DNA from 2 places in the Janthinobacterium sp. EB271-G4-7A genome. Region 1 is predicted to be linked to the other one. Evidence: riboswitches for the same ligand, from Rfam matches in the RefSeq annotation. Region 1 holds a riboswitch; the other holds the start of a gene.
What was found. A riboswitch is a leader RNA that binds a small molecule or an ion and turns the genes downstream of it on or off. The one in region 1 is predicted to bind thiamine pyrophosphate.
Positions count from the first base shown of each region.

Region 2: it holds a riboswitch for thiamine pyrophosphate, as region 1 does, so the genes downstream of both, IGS58_RS07475 (TonB-dependent siderophore receptor) here and thiC (phosphomethylpyrimidine synthase ThiC) in region 1, are expected to answer to the same signal.

Region 1 is NZ_JACYMI010000006.1:110,175-114,717, reverse strand. It holds gene IGS58_RS26805 (thiazole synthase) at 1-316, opposite strand, end outside; gene thiS (sulfur carrier protein ThiS) at 342-545, opposite strand; gene thiC (phosphomethylpyrimidine synthase ThiC) at 566-2,479, opposite strand; TPP riboswitch at 2,559-2,674, opposite strand; gene IGS58_RS26790 (hypothetical protein) at 2,783-3,037, opposite strand; gene IGS58_RS26785 (response regulator) at 3,076-3,882, opposite strand; gene IGS58_RS26780 (hybrid sensor histidine kinase/response regulator) at 3,911-4,543, opposite strand, start outside.
Region 2 is NZ_JACYMI010000001.1:1,645,284-1,649,826, forward strand. It holds gene pnuC (nicotinamide riboside transporter PnuC) at 1-536, shown strand, start outside; gene IGS58_RS07470 (AAA family ATPase) at 536-1,084, shown strand; gene IGS58_RS07475 (TonB-dependent siderophore receptor) at 1,085-3,250, opposite strand; TPP riboswitch at 3,336-3,433, opposite strand; gene IGS58_RS07480 (iron-containing alcohol dehydrogenase) at 3,512-4,543, opposite strand, start outside.

The DNA of each region.
Region 1 (4,543 bases):
TCACCAGATTGCGCCCGCCCAGGAGCTCGCGCGCCAGTTGCAGGGTGTAGATGGCATCCTTGGCGTTGTAGCAGCCGGCCGTGTTCGGCAAGATCGTGTACTGGTCCGGTGGCACGAAATCGAGCAGGCTGGGCGCGTTCGGATCCTGACCGATATTGACCCTGCGGATTGCCACCGTGATGATCTGCGCTTCCGCCGCATCCGTTGCTTCGCGCGTCTGCGGCAAATCCTTGTACTTGCCGCTGCCCACCAGCAGGCGCGATGGGTACTGCTTTCCTGCGATGGTCAGCAGGTCGTTGTTTGTTGCGGTGTTCATGTGTTCTTCCTTGTCTATTCTCAACTTAGCCGCCGCCGATGGCGCGTACTATCTCCACTTGATCTTGCGTCTGCAAGACCTGCCCTGGCCACGCCTTGCGCGGCACGACGTTGCGGTTGACGGCCAGCGCCAGCGCCTGGTTTTCCAGCGACAGGGCGGCGATCAATTGATCCAGGGTTTGCCCCGGCGGCACCTGGTGCGGCGCGCCGTTGAGCGTGATGGATATCAATGCAGGCATCACGCTCTCCTTCAGACCTTGCGGTACAGCTCGGCGCCGTTCTTGATGAATTCGATGGCCTTGATTTCCATGCCCTGCTTGAGCGCCTTGTCTTCCGCGATGCCCATGCCGGCCGCGTATTCGCGCACTTCCTGCGTAATCTTCATCGAACAGAAATGGGGGCCGCACATGGAGCAGAAATGCGCCACCTTGGCCGAATCCTTGGGCAGGGTTTCATCGTGGAATTCGCGCGCCTTGTCCGGGTCCAGGCCGATGTTGAACTGGTCGTCCCAGCGGAATTCGAAGCGGGCTTTCGACAGCGCGTTGTCGCGGATTTGCGCGCCCGGATGGCCCTTGGCCAGGTCGGCCGCATGCGCCGCGATTTTATACGTGATGATGCCGTCCTTGACGTCCGCCTTGTTGGGCAGGCCCAGGTGTTCCTTCGGCGTCACGTAGCACAGCATGGCCGTGCCATACCAGCCGATCATGGCCGCGCCGATGCCCGAGGTGATGTGGTCATAGCCGGGCGCGATATCCGTCGTCAGCGGCCCCAGGGTATAGAACGGCGCTTCGCCGCACTGTTCCAGCTGCAAGTCCATGTTTTCCTTGATCAATTGCATGGGCACGTGGCCCGGCCCCTCGATCATCACCTGTACGTCGTGCTTCCAGGCAACTTGCGTCAGCTCGCCCAGGGTCTTCAGCTCGCCCAGCTGCGCTTCGTCGTTGGCGTCGTAGATGGAGCCGGGGCGCAAGCCGTCGCCCAGCGAGAACGACACGTCGTAGGCCTTCATGATTTCGCAGATTTCTTCGAAATGCGTGTACAGGAACGATTCCTGGTGGTGCGCCAGGCACCATTTCGCCATGATGGAGCCGCCGCGCGAGACGATGCCCGTCAGGCGCTTGGCCGTCATCGGCACATAGCGCAGCAGCACGCCCGCATGGATGGTGAAGTAGTCGACGCCCTGCTCGGCCTGCTCGATCAGGGTGTCGCGGAAAATTTCCCACGTCAAATCTTCGGCCTTGCCATTGACCTTTTCCAGCGCCTGGTAGATGGGCACGGTGCCGATGGGCACGGGGCTGTTGCGCACGATCCATTCGCGCGTCTCGTGGATATGTTTACCTGTGGACAGGTCCATCACATTGTCGCCACCCCAGCGGATGGCCCAGGTCATTTTTTCCACTTCCTCGCCAATCGACGAGGTGACGGCGGAATTGCCGATATTCGCATTGATCTTCACCAGGAAATTGCGGCCGATAATCATCGGTTCCACTTCCGGGTGGTTGATGTTGGCGGGAATGATGGCGCGGCCGCGGGCGATTTCCTCGCGCACGAATTCCGGCGTGATTTCCGCCGGGATGCTGGCGCCGAAGGACTGGCCCGGGTGCTGGCGGCCCATCAGGTCGGCCAGGCGCTCGCCCATGGGGCCGGAAGCCTTGAGTTCGCGCAAATATTCCTGGCGGCGCATGTTTTCGCGGATGGCAACGAATTCCATTTCCGGCGTGATGATGCCTTGGCGCGCGTAATGCATTTGCGTCACGTTCTTGCCGGCAATGGCGCGGCGCGGCTTGCGGTGCAGGTTGAAACGCAGCTCGGCCAGTTTCGGGTCCGCCAGGCGGGCGATGCCGTAGTCGGAAGTGGGACCGGGCAATTCTTCCGTGTCGGCGCGCTCCATGATCCATGGCAGGCGCGGCGTGTCCAGGCCCGAGCGGATATCGATCTGCACGTCCGGGTCCGTGTACGGGCCGGACGTGTCGTACACGTAGATCGGCGGATTCTTTTCGCCGCCGAACGACGCTTCCGTGTCGGACTGGCTGATCTCGCGCATGGGCACGCGGATGTCGGGGCGGCTGCCTTCGACGTAGATCTTGCGCGAATTGGGCAGCGGCGCGATGGCGGCTTCGTCGACCGTGGCGGTGGCGGAGAGGAATTTCGGGTTGGCGTTCATTTTGGCTCCTTGGCTAGACTATTTTTAAGCCTGGAGCCAGCTAAGGAGGTTCGGCTGCGCGCACGCGGAAAAGCGGGGTGCGTTCATCCTAAAGCTTCCCTTCGCTGGCATTATCCAGATCAGGTTCGGAGGGTATTTCTCACCCGCGCTTGCACTGTGTTTTCACAGCGAAAGGCAGGACCCCTAGCGTTTGCCGCCTTGCGGCAGCGAGCCAATTATACGCGGTTCACGCCGCGCGGCCAGATGATTTCTTGCAGGTGTCGTGTTTGCGCATCTGCTGCAATGCAGCAGATGCCATCACATCTATTTCTTCTTGCCCCAGCGCCAGGCGGTCGGTTCGCCCTTCAGCTGGCAGATGAAAATGAGCACGGCGACGATGGCCGCTTCATAGATGATGTACAGCGCCAGCGATTCTTGCGGCGGGAACAGGAAGGCGCCGCAGGCGAACAGCGCCAGCGCGGCCAGGAACACCAGCCAGCCTTGCCAGGTGATGGGCAAACCCCAGCCCCAGCCATAGGTCTTGGCGGGGAACCAGTAGGAAGGAGATTTGTCAGTCATGATTTTTCCTGGTCAGTATCGATGGCACCAAGTATAAATCAGGCACTCCGATGCCGCTGCGTGACATCGAGGCCGATGCCGCGGTAGCCGATGAAGCGGCTGCCATTGTCGAACATCGGCTCGCCGCTGACCTGCAGATACTGCATGCTGCCGTCGAGGTTGGCGCGGCTGTAGATAAAATCGAGGAACGGTTCGCGCGCGGCAATTTTTGCGTCGAGCAGCGCGCGCTCGGCGGCGTTCCAGCGCTGCGGCTCTTCTTCGCTGCCGATGCCCAGCATTTCAGCCACGGGGCCGGAAAAGCGCGTCAGATTGCCCTGCGCATCCTGCTCCCAGTACCAGTCGGACGACAGTTCCGTAAAGCGCTGGAAGCGCGCTTCGCTTTCGCGCAACTCCGCCGTGCGCTCTTCCACCTTCAGTTCCAGCGACTTGTTGTATTCGGCCAGCTTCTGGTACAGCAAGCGCACTTCCAGCATGTTGTGGATGCGCGTCTTTACTTCCACCAGGTCGAAGGGCTTGCTGACGAAATCCTTGGCGCCCGCCTGCAGCGCGCGCAGCTTGTGGCCGGGCTGGGCCGTGATCACCAGCACGGGCAGATAGCTGCCCGCCTCGATGTCGCGCAAGCCTTCCATCACTTCGAAGCCATCCATTTCCGGCATCTGCAAGTCGAGCAGGATCAGGTCGTAGCGGTGCTGCTGGTGCAGCGCGCGCACGGCTTGCGGGTCCATGGTGGAGGTGATGCGCGTATAGCCGGCGTTGCGCAACACCTGCTCGAGCAGCATGACGTTGGCCTCCTGGTCATCGACGATGAGGATGCTGGCGTTCAGGATCTCGGTGGCTTGAAGCATGGCGGTATTCCTAAAAATAAGTGCTGAATTAGCGTATTACGTGAGTGTCGTCGGCCAGGCCGAGCGCGGCCGCGTGGTGCAGGGCCACGTCGAGCGCATCCATGAATTCGACCACCTTGATCGGTTTGGTCAGGTAGCGGAAGAAGCCCGCTTGCAGGCCTTTCTCGATGTCGCGCGGCACGGCGTTGGCCGACAGCGCCATCACGGGAATGTGGCTGGTGAGCGGGTCGTTGTGCAGGATATGCAGCGCGCCAAAGCCGCTGATGCCCGGCAGGTTGATATCCATCAAGATCACGTCCGGCTGATACGTGCGCGCCAGGTCAATGCCCAGGTGCGCATCGATGGCCGTGAGCAACTTCAAATCGCTGCGGCGGGCGATCAATTGCTCCACCAGCGCCAGGTTGGCGGGATTGTCTTCCACGTACAGCAGGGTGCGCAGGCTTTCCTGCGGCTCCTGCACCTGCGGCAGCGCGTCGCCATCGTCCAGCGCCAGTGCCGGCGCGCGGCTGGCGGCCAGCTCGAACCAGAACGTGGTGCCCACGCCCACCGTGCTGTCGACGCCGATGGTGCCGCCCATCAATTCGACCAGCTGCTTGGTGACGACGAGGCCGATGCCCGTGCCCTCTTCCGTGCTGTTTTCCTGCCCCAGGCGGTTGAAAGG
Region 2 (4,543 bases), on a different contig from region 1:
CCGTTGCGCTGAACATCCGCCAGAATCACTGGGCGTGGCTGTTCGCCATCATTTCCTCGGCCGCCTACGGTTTCGTGTTTTTCGAATCGCGCCTGTATGGCGACATGGCCTTGCAACTGCTGTTTATCAGCGTCTCGTTCTGGGGCTGGTACCAGTGGCTGCACCCGGCCAGCGGCGGCAAGACCCTGCCCGTCACGCGCCTCGATGGACGCGGCTGGATGGCGTGCGCCGCAGGCTGGCTGGTCGGCTTCCTGCTGATCGCCTGGCTGCTGACGACGACGGATACGGACGTGCCCCATGCGGACGGCTTCCTCACGGCCGGCAGCCTGGTGGGGCAATTCCTGCTGTCGCGCAAGAAACTGGAAAACTGGATCGCCTGGATCATCGTCGACGTGCTGTATGTGTGGCTATACCTGCACAAGGGACTGACCCTGACGGCCGTGCTGTATGCCTTCTTCGTCGTGATGGCCATCATCGGCTTGCTGGCGTGGAGAAAGTCGGCCCCGGCCGCGCCGAGCGCGATGGTCCTCAAGTGATGGAGCGTTGCGTGCGCGTGGCCATCCTGGGCGCGGAATCGTCGGGCAAGTCGACCCTGGCAGCCGCCCTGGCCGAACGCTACGGCACCGTGTGGGTGCCGGAATACTTGCGCGAATTTGTCGAGAAGCAGGGCAGGGTGCCCGTCGCGGCCGACCAGTTTGGCATTGCGCGAATGCAAGTCGAACGCGAAGCGGCCGCCACCGCGCAGGCGCGCCATTTCCTGTTTTGCGATACGACGCCGTTGATGACGGTGGTCTACAGCCGCCATTATTTCAATGGCGCCGATGCGCCGCTGGCGGCGCTGGCCGATGCCACGCAGTACGACCTGACGTTGGTGACGGCGCCCGACAGCCCGTGGGTGGCCGATGGCTTGCAGCGCGAGTCGGAAGCCGTGCGCCAGCTGATCTACCGCTATCTGCTCGACGAGCTCGATGCGCGCGGCATCGCCTACCACGTGCTGCACGACAGCCTGGAGGCGCGCCTGGAACAGGCGGCGCCCTTGCTGCAGCAGGCGCTCGATGCGGCGCCTGCCTTTACGTCAACTTAATTAAAAGTCGAATTGCGCCGACACCTTCAAGGTGCGGCTTGCACCCGGGAACAGGTAGCCGCCTGCTTCCGGAGTCACATCGCGCCAGTAGAACTTGTCCGTCACGTTGTTGACGGTGGCGCGCAGCACGGCTGGCGTGCCGGCCAGGCGCGTGGCCCAGGCGGCACCCAGGTTGAACACGCTGTACGACGGCACGAAGGTGGTGTTGTTGTTTTCAAACGCCTTTTTGCCCGCATATTCCCAGCTGCCATTCACGCTCAAGCCTGCCACCTGCTGCACGGCGTAGTCCGCGTGCACGGCCGCCTTGAAGGCCGGCACGTTGGGCACGCGCTTGCCATCGTAGTCCGCACTGCCCGTGCCTGATTGCTGGCTGTTCAGGGCCGTGACGGACGCGCCCAGGTTCAGGTTGGCCGATGCCTTGCCCTGGGCCGACAATTCCAGGCCACGGTGCTGGGCCTGGCCCGCGCGCACGAAGTTGTAGGTGCTCATGCTGCTGTCGAGGTACTGGTTGAATTCCAGGCCCTTGCGGATCTGGAACAGGGTGGCGGCCACCATGAAGTCCTGCGTCAGGTCCGCCTTCACGCCCAATTCGATCTGCTTCGAGCGGCTCGGCGTCAGTTCCACATTGGCGTTTTCCGCGTAGCGGTCGGCCGTGCCGCCGTGCTCCATGCCTTGCGAATACGATGCATACACGGCGATATTGTCTTGCGGGTTGTACACCAGCGCCACGTTCGGCAACAGGAAGTCGTGCTTGGCGCGGATTTCCTTGTCGGCCTTCAGCACATACTGGTAGCCATCCACATTGATGTGGCGCAGGCCGCCATGCAGCTTCCAGTTGGGCGCCAGGCTGACGATGTCCTGCACGAAGACGGATTTTTCCTTGTCGTTGCGTACCAGGCGCACGGGGCCCGTGACGCCGTCGGATGGCGCGACGATGACGGGTCGATAAATGTTGCTGATGCCCACTTCGTCGTACACGTACTTGCCGGCCCGGTCCTTGCGGTTGAAGTACGACACGCCGGCAGTGAATTCGTGGCGCAGGCTGCCGGTGGCGAACTTGCCCTGGATCATGGCTTGCGCGCTCAGCGGCTTTTTCGTCTCGCCCAGGCTGCGGAAGTCCCATACGGAGAAATCGCCATCGCTGCAGAAGACGGGCGCCCAGCCTTCCGGGCTGCAGCCATACGGATACGCCGTGTAGTCGTCGCGCTTGAACGAGTGCTGGTTGGCGGACAGGGTGGCGTGCCAGTCGTCATTGAAGGCGTACTGGAAGCGCAGGCCGAGGTTGCTGGTGACGGTTTCCACCGGATGCGTCCACGGTTGCTTGTTGAGCATGGCGTCGGCGCTGACGTTGGCCGGCAGGCTGCCGTTGCTCAGCAGCTGGAAGCCGGGCGCCGTGACCTGCGCCTTGTCCTGGTAGTCGGCGTCGAGCTGCAGCAGCGCTTGCGGGGAAATCTGCCAGTCGAAGGCGCCGGAAATGAACCGACGGTTGCCGTCCGCACCCTTGATGTAGGAACGCAGGCGCTCGGCCGCCACGTTGACGCGGTAACCGAAGCGCGTGTCTTCCAGGCGTCCGCCCAGGTCGACGGCGCCATACACGGTGCCCCGTTCGCGCGCTTCCACGGTGACGGTGCGCAGCGGTGCGGCGGTGGGGCGCTTGACGATGAAGTCGATCACGCCGCCAGGCGCGGCCACGCCTGCCTGCAAGCCGGCCAGGCCTTTTAAGACTTCGATGCGTTCCTTGTTTTCCAGCGGAATTTGCGTGTCGCCAGGAATGGCCACGCCATCCTTGCGGTAGCTGGAGTTCGTGTCGAGCTTGAAGCCGCGGATGGTGAACTGTTCCGCGTAGCCGACGGCGTTGTACGATTCGTTGATGCTGGCGTCGAGCTTGACGGCATCGCTGAGATTGCGGATCTGCAAGTCCTGCATGTCTTTTTGCGAAATGACGGTGACGGACGCCGGTGTCTGCAGCAGCGGCGCGTCGGCAAAGCCGCCCACGGAGGCACGCTTGGCGGCCGGCGCCTTGCTTGCCGTGACGACGACTTCGGCCATGTTTTGGGCCTGCGGATCGGCGGCTTCGGCGGTGTCGTTCGCAGCAAAGGCAGGCGCGGCAAACGCGTGCAGGATGGCCAGGGTCAGTACAGAAACGGATAAATTCGGTGTGGACATAGATTGCTCGTGGTTCAAGCCGTCTCTGTAAAGAGCACGGCAGGCTGCTTGTTCGGCTGGCGCCAACGCAGGAGCTATCAAAGGAGGGAGGTACTTTGCGCTTTCCTTCGCTGGCATTATCCAGATCAGGTACGAAGGGTATCTCTCACCCGGATAACGACTCCAGGACCCCTAGCGAAATGACAGCTTAGCATGAACCACGGCCAGCTGTCCCCCTGGCTGACCGTTTTACAACAGTGTGGCTGGAATTTGCAAACTGCGCTACAGACTCAGTTCCAGCACCTTGCGGCTGACGGCGGGCGTCACTTCGCGCTGCTCGCCCAGCGCCGTCATGCCGTGCGCTTCCAGGGCGGACACGACGGCATCCACGCTGGCGTGGTTCAGGCCGTAGTCGGCCAGGCGCGTCTTGACGCCCATGTGGCGGAAGAAGAATTCCGTGCGCGCGATGGCGGCCTCGATGCGGCCATCCTCGTCGCCGCCGTCGAGTCCCCACACGCGGGCCGCGTATTGCAGCAGTTTGGCGCGCTTGGCCTGCTTGCGCACGCGCAGCATGCTGGGCAGGATGATGGCCAGGGTCTGGGCATGGTCGAGCTCGTACAAGGCCGTCAATTCATGGCCGATGGCGTGCGTGGACCAGTCCTGCGGCACGCCCACGCCGATCAGGCCGTTCAAGGCCAGGGTGGCGCTCCACATCACGTTGGCGCGCACGTCGTAGTCGTCCGGGTGCGACAGGGCTTTCGGGCCTTCCTCGATCAGGGTCAATAAAATGCCTTCGGCGAAGCGGTCTTGCACCGACGCGTTCACGGGGTAGGTCAAATACTGTTCCATGACATGCGCAAACGCATCGACGACGCCATTGCCCACCTGGCGCAGCGGCAAGGTGAATGTTTTCGAGGGGTCCAGTACGGAGAATTTCGGATACACCTTGCGGCTCATGAACGAGCGCTTTTCCTGCGTGGCCTTGCGCGTGATCACGGCCGAGCCATTCATTTCGGAACCCGTGGCCGGTAACGTCAATACCGTGCCGAAGGGAAGGGCGGCCTCGACGATCTTGCCGCCTTTGGCCAGGATGTCCCACGCCTCGCCTTCATGCAGGGCGGCCGCGGCGATGAATTTGGTGCCATCGACCACGGAACCGCCGCCGACGGCCAGCAGGAAATCGATGCGCTCGCTTTTCACCATGGCCACGGCCTGCATCAGGGTTTCATAGCTGGGATTGGGTTCGATGCCGGCAAATTCCAGCAAGGTATGGCCGGCCAGCGCCGCCTTGACTTCATCGTAGACGCCGTTCTG